One region of the Sphingobium sp. MI1205 genome, then DNA from elsewhere that is predicted to be linked to it. Evidence: riboswitches for the same ligand, from Rfam matches in the RefSeq annotation. Region 1 holds a riboswitch; each other region holds the start of a gene.
The links. A riboswitch is a leader RNA that binds a small molecule or an ion and turns the genes downstream of it on or off. The one in region 1 is predicted to bind cobalamin.

Region 1 (4,948 bases):
GCCCACCATCGTCAGGGTCGCTCCGGCTGACAGGCCAAAAGTCCATATGTAGTCAGCCGAAACGCTGACAGCGTCCTTGGCGCGGCGGGGCAGCAGCTTTCCTTCGTTGATGCCGCCTTCGGAGCGATCCACCGCATCGACATAGCTGTATGCTGCGGTGACCGTAAGCGCATCGACCGGCTTCAGCGTCACGGCCGCCTCGATACCCTCGGCGCGGGTGCGGGTGAGGTTGATATATTGCCCGAACGGCGGGATGACGCCGTCGAAATAGATCTGGTCGCGCGTGTCGCGGCGGAAAGCGGTGACGGAAAACAACGCGCGCCCTCCGTCCAGGCTCTGGTCAAAGCCGATATCATAGCTCTTCGACCTTTCAGGCTGCAAAGCGGGGTTGCCGTTGAAGCCATCGTAAAGCTGATAGAGCGAGGGAGCCTTGAAACCCTCGCCGTAGCTGGCGCGGATATTGGTCGCGCCGTCATTGGGGGTGTAGTTGGCGTTCGCGCCTAAGGTGGTCGCGCCGCCAAACTGGCTATGGTCATCATGACGCACGCCGCCAGTCAGCGACAGCCCGATAAAGGGCTTGACGACGGCAAGGGCGAAGACGCTGTCGATGTTCGCCTTCGCGCCTCCCGATCCAAAGCCGTAAAAGTCGTAATCCGGGCTCTCATGCTCATAGCCGAACACCAGCTTCGCCTGATCGAAGGGCTGGTAGACGCCTTCATACTCGAAACGCAGATTGGTGCCCGAATAACCATAGTCCCCGAAGGACGAGAAATAGTCGCGGTCGTTGCGGAACCAGGTGACCGCCGCCCTCTGCGTCAGCTTGCCGTCAAGCAGGGCAAGGTTAAGGCCCGCATAGCCGATATATTGGTTCAGCTTGCTGCTGTCCGTGGACTCCATCGGCTCGGCGAAGAAAATATCGGTGTCGAGGTCGGCGTGGATATAATAGCCGCGCAGGTCGAGGCTCAGATTATCGGCCAAGCTAAACTTCAGCTTGGCGTGGGCGGCGATATTTTCATAGCCATCCTTTTCCGTGCCACCCTGCGCAGCCGAAATGCCGTCGGTGCGGAACCATACGGCCCCCGCGCTTCCCGACACGATGCCGCTACTGCCCGAAACGTCCGCCTTTGCATTCACCGTATCGGCATAGCCGTAATCCACCGAGGCGGACCCGCCAAAGCCATCGCCTGGTTCTCCGGTCATGATGTTGACGACGCCGCCGATTGCCTGGCTGCCATAAACGACCGAGTTGGAACCCCGCAGTATCTCGATCCGCCGGATATTGCCCGTCAGCAGATTGCCGAAATCATAAGCGTCGCCAATGCCGCTGGGATCGTTGATCTTGACGCCATCCAACAGCACCAGCGTCTGCGTCGTTTCAGCGCCCCGGATTGAAATGCCGGTCACTCCGCCAACAGCATCAGCGCGATTGAAGCGAATGCCGGGCGTGGTCGCGATCAGGTCCGCCACGCTGACATTCTGGCGCGTCTCGATGGTCTGCGCATCAATGACGGAAACCGCCTGACCGACTTCATCCCGCGGCTGTTCAATGCCAAGCGCGGTGACCACGATGCTGTCCGACTGTTCCGCGAGTGCGGGCGTGGCAGCCAGCAGCGCCACGAGCGATATTCCGATTTTCAACATTATATTGTCTTCCCTGAGCGTCACGCGACTTCAGGCAGGAGCATCCGCGCAAACGGTCGGCATGCGGGAAGGACAGACGCCAGTGTCCCGCCCCGCGCACCGATGCGGCTCCCGCCGCTGCGTCGCTCAGACGGAAAACACCGTGCCCGGGCCGATCCCTGGGCCCAAGGCAAGAGCGACCATGCGCCGGCAGGTCTCCTGGCTCGCGGGTCAAGGCAGCGATGCACAAGCCTTCCCGGGCTGACGCCCAGTGGCTGGTCCCTTCGCCTTCCCCTTTCGAAAGCGCAGGTCCCCCGTGCATCGCGCTCGCCGCTTACAGTTGCAGGGACAGCCGCGGAGTTGGATGGGCAAGCCATCCGCACCGCATTCCCTTTCAAGCCCAAATGGGCACCGGCGCGATCTTCTTCATGTCAACGGTTGCCCGCTCACGCGGCGCGCCATAGGGGAAAGACAGGGTTCTGCCAAGGAGTGGTTGGATGCGATTGCTGGGCGCAGTGCTTGCCGGAGGACGATCCAGCCGGTTCGGAAGCGACAAGGCGGCGGCCCTTCTGCCAGACGGGCGCACGCTGCTGGATCATGCCGTGGCGGCGATAACTCCGCACGTGGAAGCTGTCGTCGTCTGCGGGCGGGATATCGAAGGCATGACATGCCTTGCCGACCGGCCAGCGCCTGACATGGGGCCACTGGGCGGGCTGAACGCGGCGCTGCATCATGCGGCCGAACAGGGGTTTGACGCGGTGCTGACCACCGGGTGCGACATGCCGGTCTATCCGGTGGCACTGGCCGAAGCGCTGGTCGGCGATTGTGCGGCGGTGCTCAAGGGTCAGCAACTGGCGGGCTTCTGGCCTGCATCCCTCGCAGTCGGGATGGACGCACATCTGGCAGAGGACAACAACCGGTCCATATATGGTTGGCTGGACCGGATCGGCGCCCGCATTGTCGATCGGACGGATATTGTGCTGCCCAATATCAACCGGCAGGAAGATCTGAACAGGTTGGGCAATGTCTGAGCTTGTCGATGCCCCTCACCTTCCTTCCAACTAAGGCAGAGGCATCGACAAGCTCAAGGAGAAGACATGGAGGCAGGGCCTCAGACCTGAAGGGCGACGCTCGCGGCGACATCCACAGGCATGGCCGTGCCCGCCACGGCTTCACCAATCAAAAGCAGGGTCGGGTCTTCATCGCTGATGGTCGCCACCAGAAAGGCGAGCGCGGAAAGCTTGCCCCGGATGAGGCGTTCGGTGGGCAGCGAGACGTTGACCGCAACCATCACCGGCGTTTCCGGATCGCGGCCAGCAGCGATAAGCTGCCGGCTGATCTCTCCGGCGGCGGCGCGGCCCATATAGATGCCAAGCGTGCCGCCGGGGCGCGCGAGCGCTTCCCAGTCCAGCTTGAGCGGCTCGCCTGCCTTCAGATGCGCCGTCACCAGCGTCAGCCCGCGCGCGACGCCGCGCAGGGTGAGCGAGGCGCTGCCGCTCGCAGCAGCAGCACTGGCGGTGGTGATGCCCGGACAGATGCGAAAACGGACGCCGTCCGCGGCCAGATGCTCCATCTCCTCGGCGGAGCGGCCAAAGATCGATGGATCGCCGCCCTTGAGGCGCACGACACGCTTTCCAGCCTTCGCGGCGGCGAGCAGCAGATCGTTGATGCTTTCCTGCGCCTTGCTATGGCGGCCAGAACGCTTGCCGACGCTGATGCGTTCAACGCTAGCAGGGATGAGATCAAGGACGCCGGGACCGACGAGCGCGTCATAAAAGACGACATCTGCCGCGGCGATCAGCTTTTCGGCCTTGCGGGTGAGAAGGTCGGGATCGCCGGGGCCAGCGCCCACCAGCCAGACCTCACCGGGGGCAATCAGTTCATTCTGCTGCATGGAGGGCCTCCTGCGGGATTTGGGCAAGGATGTTGGCGAGTGCGGGCCGGCAGGAGCCGCAATTGGTTCCTGCGCCGATCGCCTTGCCGATGGCGGGCACATCGACCAGGCTCTGCTCGCGAATGGCGGTCATGATCTGGTTGAGGCCGATATCGAAGCAGACGCAGATCGTCGCGCCCTTGTCCGGCTGGCTGCCCGGCCCGCGCGCCGCGAGCACCGAACCGCCCACGCCGTCGGCCTCCAGTTGCCGGATCAGCCAGTCGCGCGAGGGCAGCAAGCCGGTACGCGTCACGAACAGCACGCCGCACAGCTTGCCCTCGCTGATGGTCGCGATCCGGCGGGTGCCGCGCGATGCGTCCATCGCCTCGACCCGGTCGCCGTTGGGCAGGAAAGCCTCCAGCCGCGCCGGATCGCCATTGCCCGCCACCTCGTAAAGGGCGCCACCGGGCACGCTGATCTTCGTCGCCCACAGGCAGGGCAGCTTCACCGGCTCCGATCCGCGCAGGATCAGAAAACCCTTCCATTCGGTCGCGACCTTCTCGACGCTGGCCGGGGTCGATTTGAAGCCCGGCTGGCCCGAATGAGGATCGACGAGGGGCCGGGGCAGCAGGCCGGTGCGGCCGCCGCTCGACATCTGGTCGGTCCAGTGGATCGGCGTGAAGATTTCGCCCGGGCGCTGGCCATCGCTGATCGCGACGCGGAAGATGCTGTTGCCCTGCGCGGTCTGGACGCGCGCCAGATCGCGATCGACGATGCCCAGTTCGTCGGCGTCGCGCGGATGGATTTCCACCAGCGGCTCCTCGCGGTGACGCGCCAGCTTGGGCGAGAGGCCAGTGCGGCTCATCGTGTGCCACTGGTCGCGATAGCGCCCGGTGTTGAGCGTCATTGGCCACTGCTTCAGTGGCTCCTGAATATCCATCTGCTTCGTCAGGACGAACCGCGCCTTGCCGTCGGGCGTCGAAAAATGCCCATCCGAAAACGGCCTTTCTTCACCCCAGCGAAACGGCTCCATCGCCTCGTAGGCATCGTTGCCGATGGTCGCATAGCTGCGCAAGTTAAGCACACGCTGGCCGTCATTCTGATAGGCGGTCAGGCGCGCATGCTCGCGCCAGATGTCCGCGGGCCGGTCATAGGCGAAGGCGTTGCGCCAACCCATGCGGCGGGCAACTTCGGTGACGATCCACCAGTCGGGCCTGGCCTCGCCGGGCAAGTCCAGGAAGGGACGCTGGCGGCTGATGGTCCGGTCCGAATTGGTGACGGTGCCGTCCTTCTCCCCCCAGCCAGCAGCGGGCAGGCGCACATCGGCATGAACGCTGGTGTCGGTGTCGGCCATGATGTCGGACACGGCGAGGAAGGGCACGCTCTCCAGCGCCTCGCGCACACTATTGGCATCGGGCAGCGAGACGGCGGGGTTGGTCGCCATCACCCAGAGCG
Region 2 (4,948 bases), on a different replicon from region 1:
AAGTACCAGCGCGGCGAGCAGCGCGCTTTCCACCAGTTCGATGCCCGCGCCATGGCCGTCGCCCGAAATGCCGCCGATCCGGCTGCGCAGCCACCATGCCCAGAGCGGGATGAACAGGGCAGCGGATGCAAGGGCGGGGAGCATGACGCATGACGCAAGCGCCAGCGCGGACCATGGGAGCAGATGCGCGCGCTTGACCCCGTGGCGGAAGCGGCTGGCCAGCCCTTCATGCAGCGGCGGCAGCCACAGTGTCCAGGCGAGCGGGCCGATCCGCGCGATCAGGGCAAGCGGGATGAGAGTCCAAGGGGCAAGCTGCTCCGCCCAGATGCGCAGGAGGATCAATTTCGTCAGCAGCTGGAGCACGATCACGACCACGCCGAAGCTGCCGATATGCGGATCGGCCAACACGGCAGATAGCCGGGCCCGGTCGCCATGCGCCGCGCCTGCGCCATCGGCAATGTCGCCAAGCCCATCGAGGTGCAGCGCGCCGGTCATCGCTACCCATGCCAGCAGCGCAAGCAGCGCCGCCGCCCACGGCCCCGCGCGCAGGCCGAGCATCATCGCCATCGCGGCCGCCCCGCCCACCGCTATACCGGCGGCGGGAAACCAGCGGATGGAGGCGGCAAAGTCGCTGTCGTCCGCCTTGACGGATGGCAGCGGCAGGCTGGTCATCAGTTGCAGGGCGAGGATCAGCCGCTTCATGTAGTCAGCGCCGTTATCTGTGCGTTCGGAGCATCTCCGGGCCAGACGCGCAGGGAGAGCAGCGCGGCATAGGGCAGGTCGATGGCCCAGGCCTGCCGATAGGAAAAGCCGCAGAGCAGTGACAGCGCCGCACGCATGGATCCGGCATGGCTCAGCACCAAGGTCGGCTGGTCGATATGGACGAGCGCGCCCTGGACACGGCGGCGCAGGTCGGACCAGCGTTCTCCTCCCGGTGGAGGATTGTCGTCGGGGGCATCCCAGAAGCGGGCTGTTTCAGCAGCGGGAAGGGTTGAAGGGTCGGCTCCCTCCCACGCGCCGAAATGCAATTCGCGCCATCGGGGATCGGCATGGTGGGGCACCTGGGCGGCAGCAGCGATCCGCTCGGCGGGGCGGCTGGCGCGGGTGAGGTCGGAGCTTATGACCTGCGCGAAATGGATGGCGCGGGCCCGTTCGACGCAGAGCGGCACGGCGTCAGGATCGGGCGGCATGTCCAGCTGGCCAAGCAGCAGGCCAGTCGTCTGCGGCGCGGCGTGGCGCATCAGGTGAAGCATGTGGGCGTTCATACGGCTTCTGAGACCGCGGCTTCGGTAAAGGTGGCCATCTGATCGTGCGCGGTGAGGGCCGAGCGGACGATCTGTGCCGCAACCGCTGCGCCGCTGCCTTCGCCAAGGCGCATGTCGAGTTGAAGCAGCGGGGTTAGCCCGAAGGCGCGGAGCAGGCGCGCATGGCCCGCCTCCGCCGACACATGGCCCGCGATGCAATGGTCGGTGATGGCGGGATTGTCGCGCGCGAGAGGGGCCACCGCCGCGCCGCAGATGAAACCGTCGAGCAGCACCGGCACGCGCATCTGCCGGGCCGCGAGCACGGCGCCGGCCATGGCGGCAATCTCTCGTCCACCGAGGCGACGGAGCGTTTCGAAGGTGTTTGTGCAATGGGGCGCGTGGAGGTGAAGGGCGCGCGCGACCGCGTCGGCCTTTCGCGCCAGACCGGCTTCATCGACGCCGGTGCCGCGCCCGATCCAGTCCCGCGGCAGGCCGCCAAAGGACTGGGCGCACAGGGCAGCGGCGGGCGTGCTGTTGCCAATGCCCATTTCGCCGACGATCAGCAGGTCGCAATCCGCGTGGACGACCGCTGCGCCTGCATTGAGCGCGGCGAGGCAGTCCGTCTCGCTCATCGCGGGGGCTTCGCAGATGTCGGCGGTGGGGCGGTCAAGGTCGAGCGGGACGATCGACAGCTCCGCCCCGCATGCGGCGGCGAGCGCATTGATCGCCGCGCTGCCGCCTCGAAAATTCGCGACCATCTGCGCGGTGACGGCTGCCGGATAGGCGCTGACCCCGCGCGCGGCGACGCCGTGGTTGCCCGCGAAGATGGCGACGTGGAGGCGGTCGGCGCGGGGCCGTTCCCGTGCCTGCCAGCCCGCCATGAACAGGGCGATTTCCTCCAGCCGGCCGAGCGAACCGGCGGGCTTGGTCAGCGTCGCCTGTCGTGCGGCGGCGGCGGCGATCGCCTGCTCGTCCGGTCCCGGCAGCGCCTCCAGCGCTCGGGCGAAGGCAGCCCCATCCTGAAAATGGATCATGTGCAGATGAAGCCTTCTGGCGGGGTGCGGACGATGAAGTGCCCCTTCACCCCCTGCGGCCAATCGGCATAGCGCACGACGCCCTCTTCGCTGGCGGCGTGGCGCAGCGTGTAGTCGAGTATCGCGCGCGCGGCGTCTGCGTCAGGGGTGAAATCGCCAAGCACATAGCCGACCTTGCCCGGCCCGCGCAAATGGACGGCGCAATGGCGCTGGCACGCGAACAGGCATGGCATGTCCTGAACATCGACCGCCGCATAGGCTGGATCACCGGCCTGAAGCGCGCGCATCGCGTCGGCGAGCAGCGCGCCGCCGCGCCGTCCTTCGCCATCCTCACGCGCGTCAGCCGAGAGGCGGCACGTCGAGCAGACGACGACCGAAGCGCGGTTTTCCACCGGGCGCAGCATCAGCGCCGCCAATCCATAACCATAGTGACATGAAAGACCGTCATGATGGTCCCCTTCGTTTTCCTGACCCGCAAACAGCCTGTGGGCGCGGGCGCGCAGAGGACTGCACAACCGAACCGGCAAGGCGATGGCTGTCGCTACGCGAGGGAAACCCCGTCCGCCCGGCACACCCTGTCCGGTCGAAGAACGACTGCGTCAGGCAGGTCTCCTGGCTCACGGGTCAGTGCGTTCCGGCCGCCTTCTCGGGGACGTTCATTCCCCAATGGCGCTGTGGCCAGTCCGCTCACCGCTTACAGTTGCAGGGGCAGCGCGGGTTTTACACCCGACTTCCCTTTTCATCCCTGGTGGGGGAACCTGTCGCGGGCCTGCTGATAAAGCGCACGCGCGCCGCCCGCAAGCGGTAGATGGCGACGCGGACATGTGTATGCTGCACCCGCAGCAAAAGGGAGCAGCAGCGCATGAGCGATTCCGGCCAGCCATGGTGGAAGGGCGCCGTCATCTACCAGATCTATCCCCGCAGCTTTCAGGATTCCAACGGTGACGGGATTGGCGACCTGCGGGGGATCACGCAGAGGCTGGAGCATATTGCCCGGTTGGGCGCGGACGCGATCTGGATTTCGCCCTTCTTCACTTCGCCCATGCGGGACTTTGGCTATGACATCGCCGATTATTGCGGGGTCGATCCGATTTTCGGCACGATCGAGGATTTCGACGCGCTGGTGGCGCGGGCGCATGCGCTGGGCCTGAAAGTCACGATCGATCAGGTTTATGCCCATACATCGGACGTGCATGACTGGTTCCGGGAAAGCCGCGAGAGCCGGACCAATGCGCGGCAGGACTGGTATGTGTGGGCCGATCCCAAGTCGGACGGGTCGCCGCCCTGCAACTGGCAGTCAGTGTTCGGCGGCCCGGCATGGACCTGGGATGCGCGGCGGCGGCAATATTATATGCACCAGTTTTTGGTCAGCCAGCCGCAGCTCAACGTCCACAACCCGGCGGTGCAGGACGCGCTGCTGGACGCCATGCGCTTCTGGCTGGACCGGGGCGTGGACGGTTTCCGGCTCGATGCGCTCAATCATGCGATGCATGACCCGCTGCTGCGCGACAACCCGCCTGCCCCCGACGACGGCAAGCCGCGCACCCGCCCCTTCGACTATCAGATCCGCCGTTACAGCCAGTCGCACCCCGATGTGGTGGGCTTTGTCGAGCGCATCCGGACGCTGACCGACCGCTATGGCGCGATCTTCACCATGGCGGAAGTCGGGGGCGACCGCGCCGAGATGGAGATGAAGGCGTACACGGCAGGGGACGATCTGCTGAACAGCGCCTATGGCTTTGATTTCCTCTATGCCCCCGCGCTCACCCCGGCGCTGGTGGCGGAGACGGCGGCGCGCTGGCCGAATGAACCGGGCATGGGCTGGCCCAGTTGGGCGTTTGAAAATCATGACGCCCCGCGCGCCTTGTCGCGATGGTGCAAGGCGGGGGATCGCGCCGCTTTCGCGCGGATGAAGATAGCGCTGCTGATGGCGCTGCGCGGCAATGCCATCCTGTATCAGGGCGAGGAGTTGGGGATCACGCAGGTCGATATCCCCTTTGAGCGGTTGCAGGACCCGGAAGCGATCGCGAACTGGCCGCTCACATTGTCGCGCGACGGGGCACGCACGCCACTGCCCTGGGAAATGGCCGCCAGCGAAGCGGGGTTCAGCACCGCTGCGCCCTGGCTGCCGGTGGGGGATGACAATCTGGCGCTGGCGGTGGATGGACAGGAGGCCGATGCAGGGTCGCTGCTGAACTTTACCCGGAAGATGCTTGCCCTGCGAAAAGCGAACGCACCGCTGCGTTACGGCAGCATGGAGGTGCTGCTGGCGGATGAAAGCCGGTTGCTGTTCCGGCGGACCGAGGGCGCGGACAGGATAATGTGCCTGTTCAACCTGTCGGACAGCCCCGTCGCATGGCCAGAGGAGAGAGCAGCGGAAGGGACCGTCCTGTTCGCCACCAATGGCGCGTCGATCGGCACACTGCCCGCCTATGGGGCGATCTTCATTCGGGAATGACCATCGTCGCCAGCATCGCGTCCGCCCGCGCCAATACAACCAGCGGCAGGCCGGCGCTTTCGGCGCGTTCCGCCGCCAGGCGGGTCGGGGCGGAAATGGTGACGAGCAAGGGGCAGCCAGCCAGTACCGCCTTTTCCACCAGTTCGTAGGAACAGCGGGATGACAGCAGCGCAAAGCCGCCGTCCCAGTCCATCCCGTCAAGCCGCATCCCC
Region 3 (4,948 bases), on a different replicon from region 1:
CAGTTCGAATTCGTCGGTCTCCAGGCGCGGCGCGCTGGTGGAGCCTTTCCAACCGCCACGATAATGTTGCCAGCGGGCGTAGGGGATCAGCGAGCCGATCGATTCCGTCGGGGCGCGGTACATCATCTGGACATAGCCGCCGCTGAGCTTTTTCGATTCCACAGACAGGCTGAGCGGATCATACTGTGGTCCCTTGCCCCAGTTCCATTCGGCCTGAATGCCGAAGGGCTGCGGATAGAGCATCGCGTGGATGCCGGCGCGGTTGTCGTCAACGGGTCCACCGACTGACCCGCTGCGCAGTTCAGGCTGGAAATCGTTCATCATCGCCGATCCGCCGATTTCGAACACCTGGCCAGCGAAAGCATCGCCCAGGCCGTCGAGTTCAATGGGCCATGTGGCGAAGGCGACCTTCATCAGGCCCTTATTCTGTTCCGTCCGGTTGATGCCCTGGCCGTTGAAAACGCCAAAGCCAAATGCGCCGTAATTCCCGAACAGCTTTTGCCCGTCATCCCCCAGCCGGTCCCAGATTTTCTGGACTGAAGGCGGGGTATAAAAGGCGATGACGCCCAGATCACGTTCGCCCGGAACCGCGCTGTTGATCCCGTCGCTGCGGTCGAGCGTCAGGCGGTTGGAGGAGGACTGCATATTTTCCCAGCCATAGGGCACCTTGGATTGGCCGAGGCGCAGGCGGAAGGTCTTGGCCTTGTCAAGGAACACATCGGCATAGGCGTCACGCAGCTGGGCGAAGCCTTCGCGGCGCTCGCTGCCTGCCTGATTACTCACGGCAGTCGCGAAGTCCGATTGCAGATAGAGCGAGACGCGGTCGGAAATATCGCCCTGAACCACAAGGCGCGCGCGGCGTAGAGAGAAGCTGCCGCGATCGGATATCGAGCTGTCATGGACCGACCGGAGGCGGGACTGGCCAGCGGGCGCCGTATCATCCCCGGACAGGAATGCGTTATAGCGCATCTGCGTGTAGCCGCGCAGCGACAGCCGTTCATACCAGGCCTTCGACTTGGGCGCTGGAGCAGTGGCCGCCTCTGGCGCGGCCGCAGGCGGCTGCGCGGGGGCGGTGGCAAGCGTGGCAGGAGCCGGTGTCGCCGGAGCAGCGGGAGCCGGAGCCGCAGCAGCGGTCTCAGGAGTCGCGCCCTTGTTTGCGGCAAGCGCACTCGTGAGCGCCTGAACCTGCGCCTTGAGTTCGTCGATCTGGCGCTGCAACGCTTCGTTGCTCTGCGCCTGCGCCACTTCCGGCATCAACGCCAGCAAGCTCACCATCATCGCCGCGCCACTCGCCCTTAAACCTTGCACTTGCTAAACTCCCTCATGTCTCTGTGCAGCGGGCCGCTATTTCATTTAGATGACGGATGCGTGACCGACGTGTGACTCTTTTATTTCAATTCCTTCCCGCTTCCCTTTGTCCCCCAAGCTCTCTATGGACGGCATTGATCGCGCCGGTGCCTCGCAAGGGGCTTAAAATGGGAATGCGGTGCGGATGCTTACGGCGTCCAAATCCGCGGCTGTCCCTGCAACTGTAAGCGGTGAGCGAGACGCATATCGACCTTCCGTGACGATCGGGGGTCAGCCACTGGGCCGGACGCTAAATCCTGCGAGGCCTGGGAAGGCCATGTGTCGAGCGATGACCCGCAAGCCAGGAGACCTGCCAGCGTCTGGTCGCTCTTGCTTTGGTCCAGGGGATGGCCGGGGCACGGTTTTCCGTCTGAGCGACGCGTGCGGCGGGAGCTGCACCGGCATGCGTGCCGGGCGCCGTTTGGGTGTCCGTCCGGCGCGTGCTGTCGGCCGCGATGCGGAGGTTCCCGTCAAGGTTCGCTGACGCCGACGGGAGACTGGTCTCCGATGGACATGAGTTTTGCGGCGCTGCGTGGTCGCGCCACGTGGATGTTCGCCGCCCTGATCGCCGCCAACCTGGCGCTATGGCTGTGGGCCGCGCTGATCTTCGCCGACAGCACGATGATGCTGGGCACGGCCCTGCTCGCCTGGAGCCTGGGGATGCGCCATGCGGTCGATGCCGACCATATCGCCGCCATCGACAATGTGACGCGCAAGTTGATGCAGGAAGGGCAAAGGCCGCTGACCGTGGGCCTGTGGTTCGCGGTCGGGCATAGCGGCATCGTCCTGATCGCGGCGGTGCTGATCGCCGTGGCGGCAAGCGCGCTGAGCCGGGTGGAGGCGGTAGGCGAAGTGGGCGGCACGATCGCCACGATCATCTCCGCCACATTCCTGTTCGCGATCGCGGCGATGAACCTCATCATCCTGCGATCCGTCCTCAAGACCTTCAACCATGTTCGCAGCGGCGGTGCCTATGTCGATGAGGATATGGACATATTGCTGGGCAATCGCGGGTTTCTGGCACGCATTTTCAAACCGCTGTTCCGGCTTGTCACGCGCAGCTGGCACATGGCTCCGTTGGGTTTCCTGTTCGGACTGGGGTTCGACACCGCCACGGAAGTCGCGATCCTCGGCCTGTCGGCGGGGCAGGCTGCGAGCGGGCTTTCAATCGCGACGGTCCTTATCTTCCCCCTGCTCTTCGCGGCGGGCATGGCGTTGATCGACACGGCGGACGGGGCACTGATGATGGGCGCCTATCAATGGGCGTTCGTGAAGCCGATCCGTAAGCTCTACTACAACATCACCATCACGCTGGTGTCCGCGCTGGTCGCCATCGTCATCGGCGGGATCGAAGCGGCGGCGCTGCTGGGCGACAAACTGGGCCTGACCGGCGGCGTCTGGTCGATCGCCGCCAATCTTGGCGAACATTTCAACAGCCTGGGCTTCTTCATCATCGGCCTGTTCGCCGCCTGCTGGCTGGTGAGTTGGGCCATCTACCGCTGGAAACGCTTCGACGAGATCGAAGTGCTCCTCGCCAAACAAGGACAATCCATATGAGCAAGGTTCCCGCCACCGTCATCACCGGCTTTCTGGGCGCTGGAAAGACGACGCTGATCCGCCACCTGATAGAAAATGCAGGGGGTCGCCGCCTTGCCCTCATCATCAACGAGTTCGGCGATGTCGGCGTCGATGGCGCGCTGGTTAAGGGGTGCGGCGACGAGGCGTGCCCGGACGAGGACATCATCGAACTGGCCAATGGCTGCATCTGCTGCACCGTCGCGGACGATTTCCTGCCCACCATGCAGCGGCTGCTGGACCGGGATGTGCCGCCCGATCACATCATCATCGAAACCTCCGGGCTTGCCCTGCCAAAGCCGCTGGTCAAGGCGTTCCAATGGCCCGGCATCCGCACCCGCGCCACCGTGGACGGCGTGATCGCCCTGATCGACGCAGACGCGCTGGCGGCGGGCCGCTTCGCCCATGACGAGGACGCGCTGGCCGCCGCGCGCGCGGCCGATCCGACGCTGGACCATGACAGTCCGATCGAGGAGCTGTTCGAGGACCAGCTGGCCTGCGCGGACCTGGTGCTGCTGAACAAGACCGACCTGGTGGAACCCGGCAGGCTGGCGGAGCTGGAAACCTCTCTGGTTACCGAGATCCGCCCCGGCGTGCGCATATTGCGCACCGCGCGCGGGGAGATCGACCCGGCTGTCCTGCTGGGCCTGGACGCAGGCGTGGAGGATCAGATCGACGCCCGCCCATCGCATCATGACGATGAGGAAGATCATGACCATGAGGATTTCGACAGTTTCGTCCTGGAGCTTGGCGAACTGGGCAATCCCGCACCACTGCTGGCGGCGCTGGAACAGGCGATCGCCGCGCATGACATATTGCGGATCAAGGGCTTCGTCGCGGTTGCGGGACGCCCGGCCCGGCTGCTGATCCAGGCGGTCGGCCCGCGCATCCAGCATCATTATGACCGCCACTGGCAGGCGCAGGAACAGCGCGGTTCCCGCCTGGTGGTGATCGGTCAGGCCGGGATGGACCGCGCCGCGATCGCGGCCATGCTCAGGCAGCAACCGGTCGCCGCCTGATGCACCTGCTGACCGCCACGCCCGGCACCGTTTCCAACGGCGAGGAAGCGATCGACCTTGGCCAGAGTCCGGGCGACATCGTGCTGCTGACTGTGGCCGACAGCGACCTTGCCTGCTTTGCCAACGCCGCCGCGACATTGGGGCCGAACGCGCCCACCGTGCGTCTGGCGAACCTGTTGCAACTCAAGCATCCCTATTCGGTCGATCTCTATGTCGAAAAGGTGATCGCCCACGCCAAATTCGTCTGCGTAGTCCTGTTGGGCGGTAAGAGCTACTGGCCATATGGCATTGAGGAAATTGCCAATATTGCACGGGAAAAGAGCATCGCCTTTGCCGCCATAGCAGATGGCCGGGAGGACGATCCCGACCTGCGCTCTGCGTCCACCCTGCCACCCGACATGTGCGACCGGCTGCGCGACTATCTGCGGCAGGGCGGCATTGCCAACGCGACCGCCTTCCTCAAGACAGCCGCGCGGGTCGCGGGCTTTGACGCCGGGGCACCGGACGCGCCTGTTCCCGTCGCGGACGCCGGGCTTTACCGGCCGGGCGTCGAGCGACCGACACTGGATCAGGTGAAGGAAGGGTGGCTCGCCGGTCGGCCCACCGCCCTCTTCCTCTTCTACCGCGCGCTGCTGATCGCCGGCACGCTCGACGCGGTGGACGCGATGATTGCGGGGCTGGAGCAGGCGGGGTTGAATGTCCTGCCAGTCCATGTCCGGGCGCTGCGCGAGCCGTTCGTCCGGGACTATCTGCACAATCTGATGGACGGGACGCCGCCTGACGTCATCCTGAACGCCACCGCCTTTGCCGCCTCCGCGCCGGGCGATCCGCGTACGCTCTCCATCCTGGAGCGAGCGGACTGCCTCATTCTCCAGACCCTGTTCGCCAGCGCGGAGCAGAGCGTGTGGGGGGCGAGCGCACGCGGGCTTGGCCCGCGCGACCTTGCCATGCATGTTGCCCTTCCCGAGGTGGACGGGCGGCTGTTCACCCGAGCCGTTGCGTTCAAG
Region 4 (4,948 bases), on a different replicon from region 1:
CGCACAGCACGACCACATCCTCGCCCGCGGCGGCAAGGGCATGAAGATGCGCCGTGCAATCGGCGTAGAATGCCGACAGTGCCTGATTATAACGCGGGTCGCTGACCGGGATTTCGGTCGTCACCGGATATTCCATCGGAAACTCGACGGCGTCGGGGTTTAGCAGGCCATCGACGATGCGCCGGGCATGGCCGTGACGGCCGGGCTTGCGGAAATAGGCGATGTGGCGCGCGGTGCGTATCAGCCGGTCGGCGCGCACGCTCATCAGGTCCTGCGCGCCGGGGCCAAGGCCCACGCCATGAATGACGCCGCTCATTCCGCCGCACTCGCCAGCGCGTTGACGGCGGCGACGGTGATCGCGCTCCCGCCCAACCGGCCCTCGACGATGCAGCAGGGGGCCGGCTGTACCTGCCACAGCGCCTCCTTGGACTCCGCCGCGCCGACGAAGCCGACCGGGCAGCCGATGATGGCGGCAGGGCGGGGGCAGGCCGGGTCCTCCATCATATTGAGCAGGTGAAAGAGCGCTGTCGGCGCATTGCCGATGGCGACGACCGCGCCCGCCAGATGCGGCCGCCACAGTTCCAGCGCTGCCGCCGACCGGGTGTTGGCCATGTATCGCGCCCGTTCGGGCACGGTCGCGTCATGCAGCGTGCAAAGCACTGGATTGGCGGCGGGCAGGCGGGCGCGGGTGATCCCTTCCGACACCATGCGCGCGTCGCACAGGATCGGCGCGCCCTTTTGCAGCGCGGCGATGGCGGCAATCGCAAAGCCGGGCGAAAATCGGATATGCGGCGCCAGGCTGACCATGCCCGCCGCATGGATCATCCGCACCGCCACCCGTTCCTCTTCGCGCGAAAAGCGGGTCAGCTCCGCTTCCTCACGGATCATGCGGAAAGACTGGCGATAGATTTCCGCCCCGTCGGTTTCATAGGCATGCGGCATCATTCGGCTCCGAAAAGGGCGAGTATCTGGGTGGGAGACAGGTCGGTGCGTTCAGGCTGGCCGCCCGCGCGGGCATCGCGAGCAAGGTCGAAGCGGCCATCGCGTCCGGTCAGCACGACCGCAGCCTGCTTGGGCCGCGCGCATCCCTTGGCGCATCCCGATATGTGCAGCCCCGCAACATGGGGCGCGAGCCGGGCGGCAAGGTCTCGCGTAGCGACGCTCGCCTGCGGACAGGCCGGTGCGCCGGGACATGCGTCCACGCTCAGGCGGGGGTCTGCCGGATCATCGGATGGCGCGTTGCTGCCCTCCAGGATCAGCCCGCGCCACGGCGTCAGGCGGATCGCGCGAGTCTCGTCATCCATGGCGGTCAGCAGCGCTTCCGCCTCGATCCGGCCAAAGGGCGCGGCATGGTAGCGCCCCGGAACGGCGGCCAGACAGTTAACGCGCGAACGTGGCGGGGCCGGGGCCTCGGACGGCGTGATGGGAAGCGGCGCGCCATGCCGCGCCATCCGCCCGGCGCTCGCGCCGCCGCTCGCCATGAACCAGTGGGCGATCGCGATGATCTCGCTGACGGCTTCGCTCACCTTCACCGGCACGCCTCTATCACGCCCGTCGCAGCGCAGGATCAGGCCGCCGCTCATCCCCCGCTCGATCCGGAAATCGGCGGGGGCGTCGGTCAGCACTGGCGCAGGGCCGGCATCGACGGCAAAGCCGATCTTTCCGGGCATATCCGGCAATTCATCGGCGCGGGCGATCAATTCGCTTGCAATGCGGTCCGTTGCGTCGCCGGGCGCCCAGTCGGGATTGACGATCAGCGGCGCGGGCATGTCCCCGTTGCGCCTTGCCAGACCCAGCGCGACCAGCCTCTCCATCAGCGCGTCATGCTCATCCGCGCCGACGCCCCTGATCTGCAACGCCGCGCGATTGGTGAGGTCGATATGCCCATTGCCATGGCGCAGCGCCCCCGCGCACAGACCTTCGGCCTGCGCCCTGCTCATGCGCCCGAGCAGGGGACGAAGCCGCACTAGCAGCCCGTCGCCCGCCATCATCGGCCGCCAGGCCGTGGGGCACCAACCGCGCACGGCGGCGGCGCGTTGCGCCTGCTCCTGCATTGCTCCGTCCTCCACGTCCGCGCCACGACACACGGCCGGGACGCGCGCCAGGCGAACGACAGGCGCACGCCAGCGCGGCCACGACCGCACCCAAAATTCGTCGCTCAAACGGAGAACCGAGCCGTGACCATCCCCTGGATCATGGCAAGAGCGACCTTTGCTCCGGCAGGTCTCCTGGCTTGCGGGTCATAGCTTTGGCATGGGCCTTCCCGGATCGCTCCAGTGGCTTGGCCGTCCCTTGGCAAAGGTCCGGCCTGTCCATGCCTCGCTCGCCGCTCACAGTTGCAGGGACAGCCACGGATTAGGGAGCAAGGCTCCCGCACCGCGTTCCCATTTAAGTCCCTTGCGGGACACCGGCGCGATCGTTGAACCGGGCATGACCCGGCTCGCCGCGCTTCATAGGGCGGATGCAGGCGGAAGGGAAGTGGGGATGCGGACCGCGGCGCTTGTGGCCGCCGGGGCTGAATGTCGATACCGCCTAGCGGCGCAGCACGACCGAATGCCAGTCGGTGCGCTGCTCCCATCCGCGCCTTTCCAGTTCCGGTACATCTTCTTCGCTGATCGGCCTGCCGAGGCAGAGCAGGCCCAGGCAGGCCCAGCTTTCCGGTATGTCCAGCATGGAATCCACGCCCGCCGGCTCCAGGATCGAAACCCAGCCCATGCCGATGCCGCGCGTACGTGCAGCGAGCCAGAGCGTGTGGACGGCCATGACGCAGCTATAGCGCCGCGCTTCCGGCATGGTGACGGCGCCCAGATGATGACCCGTCTCGGTCCCGTCATCGCAATAGACCGCGAACAGCACCGGCGCCTCACGCAGGCCATGCAGCTTCAGGCTGCGGTACAGCCGGTCCTGCTCGCCCGCATAGTCCTTTCCGGCCTGCTTCACCTGGGCATCGACGTGACAGGCAAGCCGCTCGCGATATTCGGGCGTATCAATGCGGACGAACCGCCATGGCTGTGACAGGCCGACAGACGGCGCGCGATGCGCCATGCTCAACAGCCATTCGACATCCGCTTCGTCGATGGGATCGCTGCGGAAATGGCGAATGTCCCGCCGCGCCCTGACCAGCGCTTCGAACCGGGCGCTGTCGATCGGGGTGATGGCGGGCGCGCTCATATCAATATTCGATCCCCGCCTGCGCCTTCACGCCGCTGCGAAACGGGTGCTTGACCAGCGTCATTTCGGTCACGAGGTCGGCGGCTTCCATCAACGCTTCGGGCGCATTGCGGCCGGTGATGATGACATGCTTCATCTCATCGCGATCGGTCACGGCCGCCACCACTTCGTCCACGGGCAGATAGTCATAGCGCAGGACGATATTAAGCTCATCGGCCAACACCATAGCATAGGCCGGATCGGCGATCATCCGCTTTACCTCTTCCCATGCTTCGCGGGCGAGCGCGATGTCGCGGGTCTTGTCCTGCGTGTTCCATGTAAAGCCTTCGCCCATCGGCTTAAACGTGACATGATCCGGGAACGCGTCAAACACCGCTTTTTCTCCGGTCGTCATCGCGCCTTTCACGAACTGGACCACGCCCACCTTCTTGCCATGGCCGATGGCGCGCACGACCATGCCCAGCGCGGCGGTCGTCTTGCCCTTCCCCTTGCCGGTGTGGACGATCAACAGGCCCTTTTCCTGCGTCTTGGTGGCCATGATCTTGTCGTGCGCGGCCTGTTTCTTCTTCATCTTTTCGGCATGTTGTTCGGGCGTGCGTTCAATCATGATTGGGATCCTTGACTTGAGAGAGGAGCATGGCGGCGCTGTTGGACTTCGGTTTCCACATCCCCCGGTCCAGCGCTTCGAGCAGGCGGGCGGCGGTTTCGCGCAGGGCGGCGGGGTTCGCTTGCGCCATGAAGTCCCGCACTGCTTCATCCTCGATGAAGGCGGCGTGGACGGCGTCGAAATGATGATCGCGTACCGCATGGGTGGTGGCGGCGAAGGCGAAGAGAAAGTCGACGGAGGCGGCGATTTCGAACGCGCCCTTGTAGCCATGGCGCATCATGCCCGCGATCCATTTGGGATTGGTGACGCGCGCGCGGACGACCCGGCCGATCTCATCTTCCAGCGTGCGCACGACCGGGCGTTCCGGGCGGCTATGGTCGTTGTGGTAGCTGAGCGGCTTCTTGCCGGACAGATGCTCCACCGCCGCCGCGATCCCGCCTTCGAACTGATAATAATCGTCGCTGTCGAGCAGGTCATGCTCACGATTGTCCTGGTTCTGGACCAGCGCGTCGGCCCCCGCCAGCCGCCGCGCGAAGAGGCCGCGCTCGGCGTCCCCCTCCACCCCGCCGCCATAGGCATAGCCGCCCCAGTCCAGATAGATGTTGGCCAGGTCGGCGCGATCATGCCACAGCCGCTCGTCGATCATCGCCTGAAGCCCCGCGCCATAGGCGCCGGGCTGCGATCCGAAGACGCGGCTTCCCGCGCGGCGCTCCGCCGCCTTTCGGGACGCGCCCTCCGCCATCAGGGCAGCAGCTTCCGTGCGATGCCGGGCGGCGGCGGGATTGTCCTCGTCCGGTTCGTCCAGCGCCATGACCGCGCGCGCGGCGCTGTCGATCAGGTCGATCTGTTCAGGAAAAGCGTCCCGGAAAAAGCCCGACACGCGAAAGGTCACATCGACGCGCGGGCGATTGAGCTCCGCGATCTTCATGACCTCAAAGCCGATGACGCGCCCCGATGCCCAGTCCCAGCGTGGCCGCACACCCATCAGCGCCAGCGCCTGCGCAATGTCGTCTCCGCCCGTGCGCATATTGGCCGTGCCCCATGCGGACAGGGCAATCGCGCGGGGATAGTCGCCCTCGCGCTGAAGATAATCCTGCACGATCAACTCGGCGGATCGCTGGCCCAGGTTCCAGGCGGCGACCGTCGGCACGGCGCGGGTGTCCACCGAAT

Region 2: linked by a shared signal. The riboswitch ahead of K663_RS18325 (DUF1636 domain-containing protein) and the one ahead of K663_RS13560 (TonB-dependent receptor plug domain-containing protein) in region 1 are both predicted to bind cobalamin.
Region 3: linked by a shared signal. The riboswitch ahead of K663_RS18345 (HoxN/HupN/NixA family nickel/cobalt transporter) and the one ahead of K663_RS13560 (TonB-dependent receptor plug domain-containing protein) in region 1 are both predicted to bind cobalamin.
Region 4: linked by a shared signal. The riboswitch ahead of K663_RS18370 (cobalamin biosynthesis protein CobG) and the one ahead of K663_RS13560 (TonB-dependent receptor plug domain-containing protein) in region 1 are both predicted to bind cobalamin.

The regions. Positions count from the first base shown of each region.
Region 1 covers NZ_CP005188.1:2,745,599-2,750,546, forward strand. Annotated here, with positions in the region: gene K663_RS13560 (TonB-dependent receptor plug domain-containing protein) at 1-1,641, opposite strand, end outside; cobalamin riboswitch at 1,813-2,051, opposite strand; gene mobA (molybdenum cofactor guanylyltransferase) at 2,118-2,651, shown strand; gene cobA (uroporphyrinogen-III C-methyltransferase) at 2,732-3,514, opposite strand; gene K663_RS13575 (nitrate reductase) at 3,501-4,948, opposite strand, start outside.
Region 2 covers NZ_CP005189.1:387,618-392,565, forward strand. Annotated here, with positions in the region: gene K663_RS18310 (adenosylcobinamide-GDP ribazoletransferase) at 1-702, opposite strand, end outside; gene K663_RS18315 (histidine phosphatase family protein) at 699-1,253, opposite strand; gene cobT (nicotinate-nucleotide--dimethylbenzimidazole phosphoribosyltransferase) at 1,262-2,278, opposite strand; gene K663_RS18325 (DUF1636 domain-containing protein) at 2,275-2,682, opposite strand; cobalamin riboswitch at 2,864-3,055, opposite strand; gene K663_RS18330 (alpha-glucosidase) at 3,141-4,736, shown strand; gene fdhD (formate dehydrogenase accessory sulfurtransferase FdhD) at 4,723-4,948, opposite strand, start outside.
Region 3 covers NZ_CP005189.1:393,385-398,332, forward strand. Annotated here, with positions in the region: gene K663_RS18340 (porin) at 1-1,278, opposite strand, end outside; cobalamin riboswitch at 1,436-1,679, shown strand; gene K663_RS18345 (HoxN/HupN/NixA family nickel/cobalt transporter) at 1,855-2,904, shown strand; gene cobW (cobalamin biosynthesis protein CobW) at 2,901-3,941, shown strand; gene cobN (cobaltochelatase subunit CobN) at 3,941-4,948, shown strand, end outside.
Region 4 covers NZ_CP005189.1:399,873-404,820, reverse strand. Annotated here, with positions in the region: gene cobI (precorrin-2 C(20)-methyltransferase) at 1-316, opposite strand, end outside; gene K663_RS18375 (precorrin-8X methylmutase) at 313-942, opposite strand; gene K663_RS18370 (cobalamin biosynthesis protein CobG) at 942-1,991, opposite strand; cobalamin riboswitch at 2,202-2,427, opposite strand; gene bluB (5,6-dimethylbenzimidazole synthase) at 2,533-3,171, opposite strand; gene cobO (cob(I)yrinic acid a,c-diamide adenosyltransferase) at 3,173-3,778, opposite strand; gene cobN (cobaltochelatase subunit CobN) at 3,771-4,948, opposite strand, start outside.